3 regions of the Pseudomonas sp. TWI628 genome follow, and region 1 is predicted to be linked to each of the others. Evidence: riboswitches for the same ligand, from Rfam matches in the RefSeq annotation. Region 1 holds a riboswitch; each other region holds the start of a gene.
The links. A riboswitch is a leader RNA that binds a small molecule or an ion and turns the genes downstream of it on or off. The one in region 1 is predicted to bind cobalamin.

Region 1 (3,267 bases):
GTCGCCGAGCTGTTCGCCTGCGGGCATCGGTGAGCTGTCGCCGTAACGGGTGAGGATGACCGTTTGCGCCACCTGCGGCAGGGTCAGTTCGCAGCCCAGCAGTGCCGCGCTGGCGGCGGTGGCGGTGACGCCGGGAATGATCTGGTAATCGATGCCCAGTTCGCGCAGGTGGCGGATTTGCTCGCCGATGGCGCCATACAGGCTGGGGTCGCCACTGTGCACCCGGGCCACGTCCTGGCCGTTGGCATGTGCGGCGCGGATGGCGTCGATGATTTGTTCGAGGTGCAGTTCGGCACTGTTGATGACCGTCTCGGCCTGATGCCCTTCGAGCACTGCGGCGGGTACCAGCGAGCCGGCATAGATGATCACCGGGCACTGGCGGATCAGGCGTTGGCCCTTGACCGTGATCAGTTCCGGGTCGCCGGGGCCGGCGCCGATGAAGTAGACCGTCATGGCAAATCCTTGAAAAGATGAAAGAAGCGATTATCCGGCGCAGGCCAGTGCCAGGGTAGCGGGGCCACGCACCTGGCGGGCCACCCTGAGTGTGGCGCTGGCGTGACTGAGGCTGGCCAGGGCCAGTGCCGAGCTCTCGGCGACGCCCCAGCAGCCGCTGTGGGCGTAAGCGACGGCGGAGCGGTGGCTGAGCTGCGGCTCGAACGCCTGCAGTTGTTCGGCAGCGAAAACCACCAAAGGCAGGGCGTGACGTGCGGCGAGTTGTTGCAAGCCTGGCTCGTCGGCCTTGCCGGCGATACTGGCAAAGCCGCGAAGTGCCGTGGCATTCAGGTTGTGATGCTCCAGCACCTCTTGCAGCAAGGCTTCGAGGACGTCCACCGAGCAGCCCCGGCGGCAACCCAAGCCGGCATACAGCGCCGGCATTGGCTGCGCGATGGCCATCAGGCGTGGCTGGAGCGGCGATACAGCCAGGCGCTGAGCAGGCCCAAGGCCACCCAGAAGGCCGCGTTGGTCAGCCAGGAGGCGATCTTGAACTGAGCTTCCAGGGTTTGCGGAGCCAGGCTTTCGTGGACTTCCGGCTGCGGTGCACCGATCACGTGGGGCACCACCAGCAAGACCGCGCCCAGTGCCTTGAGCACGCCATGGCGTGCGAACACCAGCAGGGCCAGGCCCAGTGCGGTCGCGGCGGCGGTGCCGACCCACCAGCTCTGGCGCTGACCGAGGTCGGCGGCGGCGGTGCCTGGCAGTTCTGGTGGCAAGCCCAGGGTCGGGGCGAGGCAGAACACGGCGAAACCGGCCAGCCCCCACAGCGCGCCCGTGCTGGTACGGCCCGGCTCACGCAGGCTGTAGAGCGCAGCGAGGATCAGGGCGAAGCCGACGGCAACCACCAGATTGCCGCCGGTGGTCGACAGGATGCGCTGCCAGCCATCTTCTGGCGACCAGGCTTCTTCGCTGTGGGTGTGGCCAGCGCCGGCCTCTTCGCCGTGGATGTGGTGTTCGGCAGCCGGGGCGGCCGATTCGTAGGTTTCCGCTTCGAGGATCAGCGGTGCGACCCAGAAGCTTTGCAGCAGGGTCAGCAACAGCGCGGCGAGCAGGCCGCTGAACCCGGCTGTGCGGGCAATTCGCTTGATCATGGCAGCCTCAGTGGCAGGGGAAGGCAGCGCTGTGGCGGGTGTCGTGCGCGGCGTTGTGCACGGCTTCGATGTGCGAGAACCCGGCAAAGTAGACCAGGCACAGGCCGAGCAGGCTGGCGCCGACGGCGATGACCAGGCGTTGGCTGAGGGTGACGGGAGTGGCGATGCTGTGTTTGGCGCTGGTGACGGGCATGACGCGATCCTCTGCTTTTTTGTAAGGGCAACGGACAAGCGCGGCAATCCCGGGTGCAAGGCGCCCAAGGGAATGCGACAGCGCCCGCCCACCGCGGGGTGTTCATGAACGCCAGGCCGGTCTCCGGGCTTGCGAGGAGGAGCAGGGCTCCTTGAAAAGCATCACCTTCCCATGCCGGACTGCCTGGCACAGTGGTCTGGACGCTTCGCTCGCTTACCGTTGCGGGGGCAGCACCGGATTTGCCCGGCCCTGGCAAGGACCTGTGACGCACCGATTTCCCGTTTCACCCCCGATGGGGGCACCTGACGCAAGGCGTAAGGAGAGCACGCGGCGAGGGTGGCGTCAAATGCAGATGAAACAAGATCAGCGGCAGGCGAGCGGCCCGAACCTCGCTTTTTTGCGCAGTCCAACGTAAGCAAGGCCTCGCTTCACCTGGCCGGAGGTACGCACATGAAACGCAAGACCGCATGGGTTGTCGTGTTTTCAGGGTTGTTGTTGCTCAGTGGCTGCTGGCCTTACTGGCACGACGGGGGTCACCACCACCGGCATTACTACGATGAAGATCGTGGGGGGCACCAGGACTATCGTCGCTACTGACGCAAGGCAGCATTGACTTCATGCCTTCCGCTTGCGGCCAGGCCTGGGCCACGCAACAGTAAAGTTAGGTAAAAGCTCGCCCAGGCTGGCCGGTCTGGAATTTACACTGGCAGCGCTGCCCTGCCTGCCATAAGGCAGGGTACCGGTTTTTGCCTTTTGGAGCGTTGTAATGAAGTTGAAGCATGTATTGCGTGCCGCCGTGGTGGCTGCACTGGTATCCACGCTGGCAGGTTGCTGGATGTTCATGCCGCCAGGAGGCGGTGGGGGGCATGGTGGGGGGCATGGTGGCCCAGGCATGATGGGCGGCGGGCACGGTGGCGGCCCACGCTGAGAGTATTGATACAGACGGCTGTTCGCTCACCGGCCAAGGGCTGAGCGGATAGCCCGGTTGCCGTCATGATTCTTCGAGCAACCGCCCAGGGTTGAAGAAGAACGATGCAATCATCACGGCGCTGATCACACCCAACGCGTCCGCGACCAGTAGCAGGAACTCGCTGCCGTCCTCCAGCAGCGCCTGTTGGCTGATGGCGAAGCTCGCCCCATGGGGGAAAGCGGCGATGCCCAGCAAGGCCACCGCCAATGCGACTGACAGCAGCTTGCTGTACGTCCTGCCGAATGCCAGCGTATAGGCCCAGAACACAAAGATACTGAACACGGCGAGCCCCGCAGAAGTCACGAACTGGGCGAGTATGTCCAACCACCACACCATGGGCCTCTCCTGATCGATGTGCCGGGTCGATAGGCATGAGAATCATGGCTGATTGAAATCGTTCCGTTCGGCTAAAGAAATAGTGAGAAAGCGTGAGAGTTGCCCGTAATGGGCCTTTGCCCATATAGCAAACAAGCATATTGTGCTGCGCACTTTGCGCAGTACCATAGGCACACGAAAAC
Region 2 (3,267 bases), on a different contig from region 1:
AACTGGTGGACGCCGTGACCACCACCATGGTGCTCAAGCCCGAACAGCTGGATGTGGTGGTAGCGACCAACCTGCATGCCGACATCCTCTCGGACCTGGCCGCTGCGCTGTCTGGCAGCCTGGGCATCGCGCCCACTGCCAACCTCAACCCGAACCGCGAATTCCCGTCGATGTTCGAACCGATCCACGGCTCGGCCTTCGACATCACCGGCAAGGGCGTGGCCAACCCGGTCGCGACTTTCTGGACCGCGGTAATGATGCTTGAGCACCTGGGCGAGGCCGCCGCTGCGCGTGAGTTGATGGCGGCCATCGAAGCAGTGACCGAAAGCGGCCTGCACACGCCGGACCTGGGCGGCAAGGCCACCACGCGTGAGGTGACCGATGCGGTGCTGGCGCTGATCCGCCGTTAAACTCAGGCCTGCTTCAGCAGCAGTGCCACCCCAGGGAAATACTGGCCCAGCTCGTTGTGCAGCTTGCGATAGGCATAAGGGAAGTACCAGGCAATGGCACAGGCTGTGTGCTTCTGCAGGTCATCGACCAAGTCTTGCAGTTCTTCCGGGCTGGCATGCTGGCCTGCCTTCCAGGGTGTGACGAACAGTGCACCGGCCTTCAGCTGGCTGGGGTAGGCCACTTGGCGGGCGAGGGTGGCGGTTTCCTGCAGGGCTGCTTCCATGTCCAGCTGGGCGATTTTTGGCCAGCGCTGGCTCACGCTCAGGTAAAGCGCCTCGTCGGCGCTGCAGATCGACAGGTCGCAGCGCCTCTCCTGCTCGCCCTCGTCACGTTGCTTCTTGCTGGCAAACTGCGGCAGTGCTGCCAGTTCGGCCTGCCAGGCGGCTGCGGCGAGTATGCCGATGTTGGCGGCGGTGCCGTGCCAGTAGGGGGCCTCGGCATCACCATTGAACTGGTTGAAGCGGTCGATGCAGTCTACCCAGCGCTCCAGTACCGGTTGCAGAAACTCCAGGTGCGGGTTGTTGATGATCTGGCCTTGCATGCTACGCACTCCTGTTATCGTTGTGATCGCGTTCAGTGCAAAGTGATGGCTATGTGATATCACTGCGCTCAGTGTGGCACAAGCTGGCGGATCGGCCATTGACCCTGGCCAGTTCTGCCGAAGTAAAAGGCCCCGTTCGATTGACGCTCCCAGTGCAACCCTCTAACCTTCGCGGCGTGTTTCAGGTGCCCTGCCAGCCCCGACTGGGCAGGGTGAAACTGGGAAGCCGGTGGTCGCCAGCATGGCGCGATTCCGGCGCTGCCCCCGCAACGGTAGGTGAGTAGCGGCCGCGCAGGGCCACTGGGTACGAATACCCGGGAAGGCGCGCAGGCCAGGGCCGATTGCCCGCTCACGAGCCCGGAGACCGGCCTGGAACTGCCAACGGCATCACGGAGGGTGATGCGCGGTGCACCGTGGCTGCGGCCATGGCTCCTGCGCGTTCTCCGTCTGCCCGCCTATTACCTGTCGTCGCATTTCATGTGGCGCCAGCCTGCGGAGAACCCTTCATGAGCGAATCCACCGAACGCGACGAACGCCACCTGGCGCGCATGCAGCGCAAGAAGGCGGTCATCGACGAGCGCATTGCCAATTCCCCCAACGAGTGTGGCCTGCTGCTGGTGCTCACCGGCAACGGCAAGGGCAAGAGCAGCTCGGCCTTCGGCATGCTGGCCCGCGCTTTGGGCCATGGCATGCAGTGCGGCGTGGTGCAGTTCATCAAGGGCCGCAACAGCACTGGTGAAGAGCTGTTCTTCCGGCGCTTCCCCGAGCAGGTGCGCTATCACGTGATGGGCGAGGGCTTCACCTGGGAGACCCAGGACCGCCAGCGCGACATCGCCGCCGCCGAAGCCGCCTGGGCGGTCTCACGCCAGTTGCTGCAAGACCCGAGCGTGCAGTTCGTGGTGCTCGACGAGCTGAACATCGCCCTCAAGCACGGCTACCTCGACCTCGACCAGGTGCTGAGCGACATTCAGGCTCGGCCACCGATGCAGCATGTGATCGTCACCGGCCGTGCAGCCAAGCCCGAGATGATCGAACTGGCCGACACCGTCACCGAGATGGGTATGCTCAAGCACGCCTTCCAGGCCGGTATCCGCGCACAGAAGGGCGTCGAACTGTGAGTGAAACGCGCAGCTGCCCGGCGGTGCTGATCGCCGCCCCCGCCTCCGGCCAGGGCAAGACCACCGTGACCGCAGCCTTGGCCCGCCTGCACCGCAACCTTGGGCGTAAGGTGCGGGTGTTCAAGTGTGGCCCTGATTTCCTTGACCCTATGATTCTGGAGCGGGCCAGCGGCGCGCCGGTGTACCAGCTCGACCTGTGGATGATCGGTGCCGAGGAAAGCCGTCGCCTGCTGTGGCAAGCCGCAGAAGAAGCCGACCTGATCCTGATCGAAGGGGTAATGGGCCTGTTCGATGGCACCCCGTCCAGCGCTGACCTGGCGCGTCATTTCGGCGTGCCGGTGCTGGCGGTGATCGACGGTACCGCCATGGCCCAGACCTTCGGCGCCCTGGCCCTCGGGCTGGCGCGCTACCAAGCCGACCTGCCGTTCGCGGGCGTACTGGCCAACCGTGTCGGCAGCCTGCGCCATGCGCAACTGCTCGAAGGCAGCTTGACCGAAGGCCTGCGCTGGTATGGCGGCCTGTCGCGTGAGCGCGGTATCGAGCTGCCCAGTCGCCACTTGGGTCTGGTCCAGGCCAGCGAACTGAACGACCTGGATGCCCGCCTTGATGCCGCTGCCGAAGCCCTCGGCGCCAGCTGCGATGCCGCCTTGCCGCCGCCGGTAGCGTTTGCCGCGCCTGAACCGCAGCCGTGTGCTGGGTCGCTGAGCGGTGTGCGCATCGGCGTGGCACGTGACGAAGCGTTCGCCTTCACCTACGGCGCGAACCTTGATCTGTTGCGCGACCTGGGCGCGCATCTGTCGTTTTTCTCCCCTTTGCATGATCGTGACCTGCCGGTAGTGGACAGCCTGTATCTGCCAGGGGGTTATCCGGAACTGCATCACCAGGCACTGGCTGCCAATACGCCGATGTGCGAGGCGATCCGTGCCCATCACGCCCAGGGCAAGCCGTTGCTGGCCGAGTGCGGCGGCATGCTGTACCTGCTCGATGCGCTGACCGATGTCGCTGGCGAGCGTGCCGAACTGCTCGGCCTGCTGCCGGGCGAGGCGAGCATGCAAAAGCGCCTGGCGGCCCTGGCCCTGCAGGCCGTGGAACTGCCGGAAGGCACCCTGCGCGGGCACACCTACCACCATTCGCTGACCAGCACCGGCCTGGAGCCGA
Region 3 (3,267 bases), on a different contig from region 1:
CAGCAAGCGCGCCCGGCGCAGTTGCGCAAGGTTGCGCGAGCCGGTACAGAAGCAGGCGATACGCAACTGGCGCAAAAGAATATCGAAATGTTCCACCACCGCCTGGGTGGAGATCATCGCCGCGCTCAGTACATTGGCAGCCTGGCCTACCAGGTCGGCACCGAGGCGAATGGCCTTGGCGGCATCGACGCCGTTGGCCACGCCGCCGGAGGCGATCAGGCTGATTTCCGGCACGGCGCGGCGCACCGCCAGCAGGCACTGCGCGGTCGGGATGCCCCAGTCGGCAAATGCCAGGGCGATCTCGCGCTCGGCGGCGTTGCCGGCGCGCTCGGCTTCCACCGCTGCCCAGCTGGTGCCACCGGCACCGGCCACGTCGATCATGGCCACGCCCACGTCGCAGAGCATGCGCGCCACGCGGGGTGAAATGCCGGCACCGACTTCTTTGACGATCACGGGTGTTGGCAGCCGGGTGGTCAGGGCCTCGATGCGTTTCAGCACCCCGCGCCAGTCACGGTCGCCTTCAGGCTGTACGGCTTCCTGCAGCGGGTTCAGGTGGATGATCAGGGCATTGGCCTGCAGGGTGTCGACGGCGCGGCGCGCCAGGTCCAGGCCATCGGTCTCTTGCAGCTGGGCGGCGCCGAGGTTGGCCAGTAGCGGCACATCCGGTGCCAGGCGTCGGAGCTCGCCGGTCAGGCCCTGGTCCTGGCCGCTACGCAGGCTCACCCGCTGCGAGCCGACGCCCATGGCGATGCCAAGCGCCTGGGCGGCTTCGGCGAGGTGCTGGTTGATGAAGCGCGCGCGTTCGGCGCCTCCGGTCATGGAGCTGATCAGCAGTGGGGCGTGTAGCGCACAGCCGAACAGGTTGGTGCTGAGGTCTATGTCGTCCAGAGCCATTTCCGGCAATGCGCAATGTTCGAAGCGCAGTGCTGACCAGCCTGGGTCCACGCCATGTGGGGTGGTGTTGGTGGTCAGCACGATATCCAGGTGATCGTCCTTACGTTGGCTTAGCGGGTTTTTCTTCATGCCGGCTCCGTGTTGAGGGGGCAGCAGTTGTGGGGCAATTGTGTTGTATAGATAAGCTGAAATATCGGTAAGGCATCAGGCAGCAGGGGATGGTGCGGGTTCCTTTGGGGGGCGCAGTGAGGGCTGTCGGCGGACACCTGCCAGTTGACCACCCGCCACCCCCCGCGTAGCCTTGCGACTTCGAGGTTCTTCGGCCATGCCGAAGCTAAGACGGGAACGCGGTACAAGCCGCGGCTGCCCCCGCAACTGTAGGCACCGACCACGGATCGACACAGCCACTGCGCCAACGCGCGGGAAGGCGTCATCCCGCCAGTTTCTCCTCTGTGAAACGCTGGCACGGTGCAAGCCAGGAGACCTGCCTCGAGACGATTTCGACTTTCAACCGGGCGGGGTGATCCGGTGGCGAACAAGCCCGGCCGGCCTGGCCCGCGGCTCTCGTCCCGTGTGCCCGCGCCAACCTGCCAAGGGCAACGCGACATGAAAACACTGGCCAAGCTCCCCGTCACCATCGTTACCGGCTTCCTCGGCTCGGGCAAGACCACCTTGCTCCGCCACATGCTCGACAACGCCCAAGGCCGCCGCATCGCGGTCATCGTCAACGAATTCGGCGAGCTCGGCATCGACGGCGAAATCCTCAAGCAATGCAGCATCGGCTGCACCGAGGAAGAAGCCAGCGGCCGCGTCTATGAACTGGCCAACGGCTGCCTGTGCTGCACGGTGCAGGAAGAATTCTTCCCGGTCATGCGCGAACTGGTTGCACGTCGCGGCGATCTCGACCACATCCTCATCGAAACCAGCGGCCTGGCACTGCCCAAACCCTTGGTGCAAGCCTTCCAGTGGCCGGAAATCCGCAATGCCTGCACCGTCGACGCAGTCATTACCGTGGTCGACAGCCCGGCCGTGGCCGCCGGCACCTTCGCCGCCTACCCGGACCAGGTCGACGCGCAACGCAAGCTCGACCCCAACCTGGACCACGAATCGCCGCTGCACGAACTGTTCGCCGACCAGCTGGCCAGTGCCGACCTGGTGGTGCTGAACAAGGCCGACCTGATCGACGCCGAAGGCCTGGCCAAGGTGCGTGCCGAAGTGGCCGAGGAGCTGCCAGCAGCCGTCAAGGTGATCGAAGCCAGCAGCGGCCGGCTGCCGCTGGAGGTGCTGCTGGGCGTGGGCGCGCAGGCCGAGGCGCACATCGATGGCCGTCGCACCCATCATGATTCCCACCATGACGGCGACGATCATGACGATCACGACCACGACGCCTTCGACTCGATCTCCATCGACCTGCCCGAAGCCGACGAAAGCCTGCTGCTCGATGCCCTGACCCAGCTGGTGGTGGAGTTCGGCATCCTGCGTGCCAAAGGTTTCGCGGCCATCCCCGGCAAGCCGATGCGCCTGCTGGTACAGGGCGTGGGCACCCGTTTCGACAAGCACTTCGACCGCGCCTGGCGCGCCGACGAGCCACGCATCACCCGCCTGGTGCTGATTGGCCAGGACCTCGATGCCGTGCAACTGGAAGCGCGCCTGCGCCAGGCCCTGGGCGCCTGACCCATGCACCTGCTGCGGACCCAGCCCGGCGGCTTCGTGCCGGACGACAGCATCGCCGATCTCGGCCAGACCCCCGCCGACCTGGTGATTCTCTGCAGCGGCGATTCGCATCTGGCATTGCTCGCCGAAACCGCCGAGCAATTGCCAGACGACTTCCCTAGCCTGCGCCTGGCCAACCCGATGCAGGTGCAGAACCATGCCTCGGTGGACCTGTATGTCGACGAGGTCCTGCGCCATGCCAAGGTGATCCTGGTGTCGCTGCACGGTGGTGTCGGCTACTGGCGCTACGGCGTCGAGCAGCTGGTCGAGCTGGCGGCGCGGGGCGTGCAGTTGATCCTGGTCCCCGGCGATGACCGCCCGGACCCAGAGCTTACCGGCCTGGGCACGGTCACCGGCGAGCCGGCCGAGCGCCTCTGGCATTACCTGCGCCAGGGCGGCAAGCGCAATGCCGTCAACCTGTTCAAATGCCTGGCCAATCAGTGGCTGGGGCGCGATTACCCGTGGGACGAACCGCAGCCTTTGCCGCGGACTTCGGTGTATCACCCGCGCAAACCAGGCGCGCTGCTCGAGGATTGGTACAGTCAGTGGAACACCGAATACCCGGTGGCCCCGTTGCTGTTCTATCGCTCGCATCTGCAGGCTGCCAATACCGCATTCATCGACGTGTTCTGCGAGCGCTTGCTGGCAGCCGGGCTCAAC

Region 2: it holds a riboswitch for cobalamin, as region 1 does, so the genes downstream of both, cobO (cob(I)yrinic acid a,c-diamide adenosyltransferase) here and ABE528_RS01930 (CbtB domain-containing protein) in region 1, are expected to answer to the same signal.
Region 3: it holds a riboswitch for cobalamin, as region 1 does, so the genes downstream of both, cobW (cobalamin biosynthesis protein CobW) here and ABE528_RS01930 (CbtB domain-containing protein) in region 1, are expected to answer to the same signal.

What each region holds. Positions count from the first base shown of each region.
Region 1 covers NZ_JBDJMM010000002.1:83,859-87,125, forward strand. Annotated here, with positions in the region: gene cobM (precorrin-4 C(11)-methyltransferase) at 1-453, opposite strand, end outside; gene ABE528_RS01920 (cobalamin biosynthesis protein) at 484-876, opposite strand; gene ABE528_RS01925 (CbtA family protein) at 894-1,586, opposite strand; gene ABE528_RS01930 (CbtB domain-containing protein) at 1,594-1,779, opposite strand; cobalamin riboswitch at 1,876-2,100, opposite strand; gene ABE528_RS01935 (hypothetical protein) at 2,546-2,707, shown strand; gene ABE528_RS01940 (hypothetical protein) at 2,771-3,085, opposite strand.
Region 2 covers NZ_JBDJMM010000017.1:63,256-66,522, forward strand. Annotated here, with positions in the region: gene ABE528_RS15015 (tartrate dehydrogenase) at 1-410, shown strand, start outside; gene ABE528_RS15020 (hypothetical protein) at 413-991, opposite strand; cobalamin riboswitch at 1,158-1,379, shown strand; gene cobO (cob(I)yrinic acid a,c-diamide adenosyltransferase) at 1,498-2,109, shown strand; gene ABE528_RS15030 (cobyrinate a,c-diamide synthase) at 2,106-3,267, shown strand, end outside.
Region 3 covers NZ_JBDJMM010000009.1:79,632-82,898, reverse strand. Annotated here, with positions in the region: gene fni (type 2 isopentenyl-diphosphate Delta-isomerase) at 1-1,023, opposite strand, end outside; cobalamin riboswitch at 1,190-1,401, shown strand; gene cobW (cobalamin biosynthesis protein CobW) at 1,501-2,568, shown strand; gene cobN (cobaltochelatase subunit CobN) at 2,572-3,267, shown strand, end outside.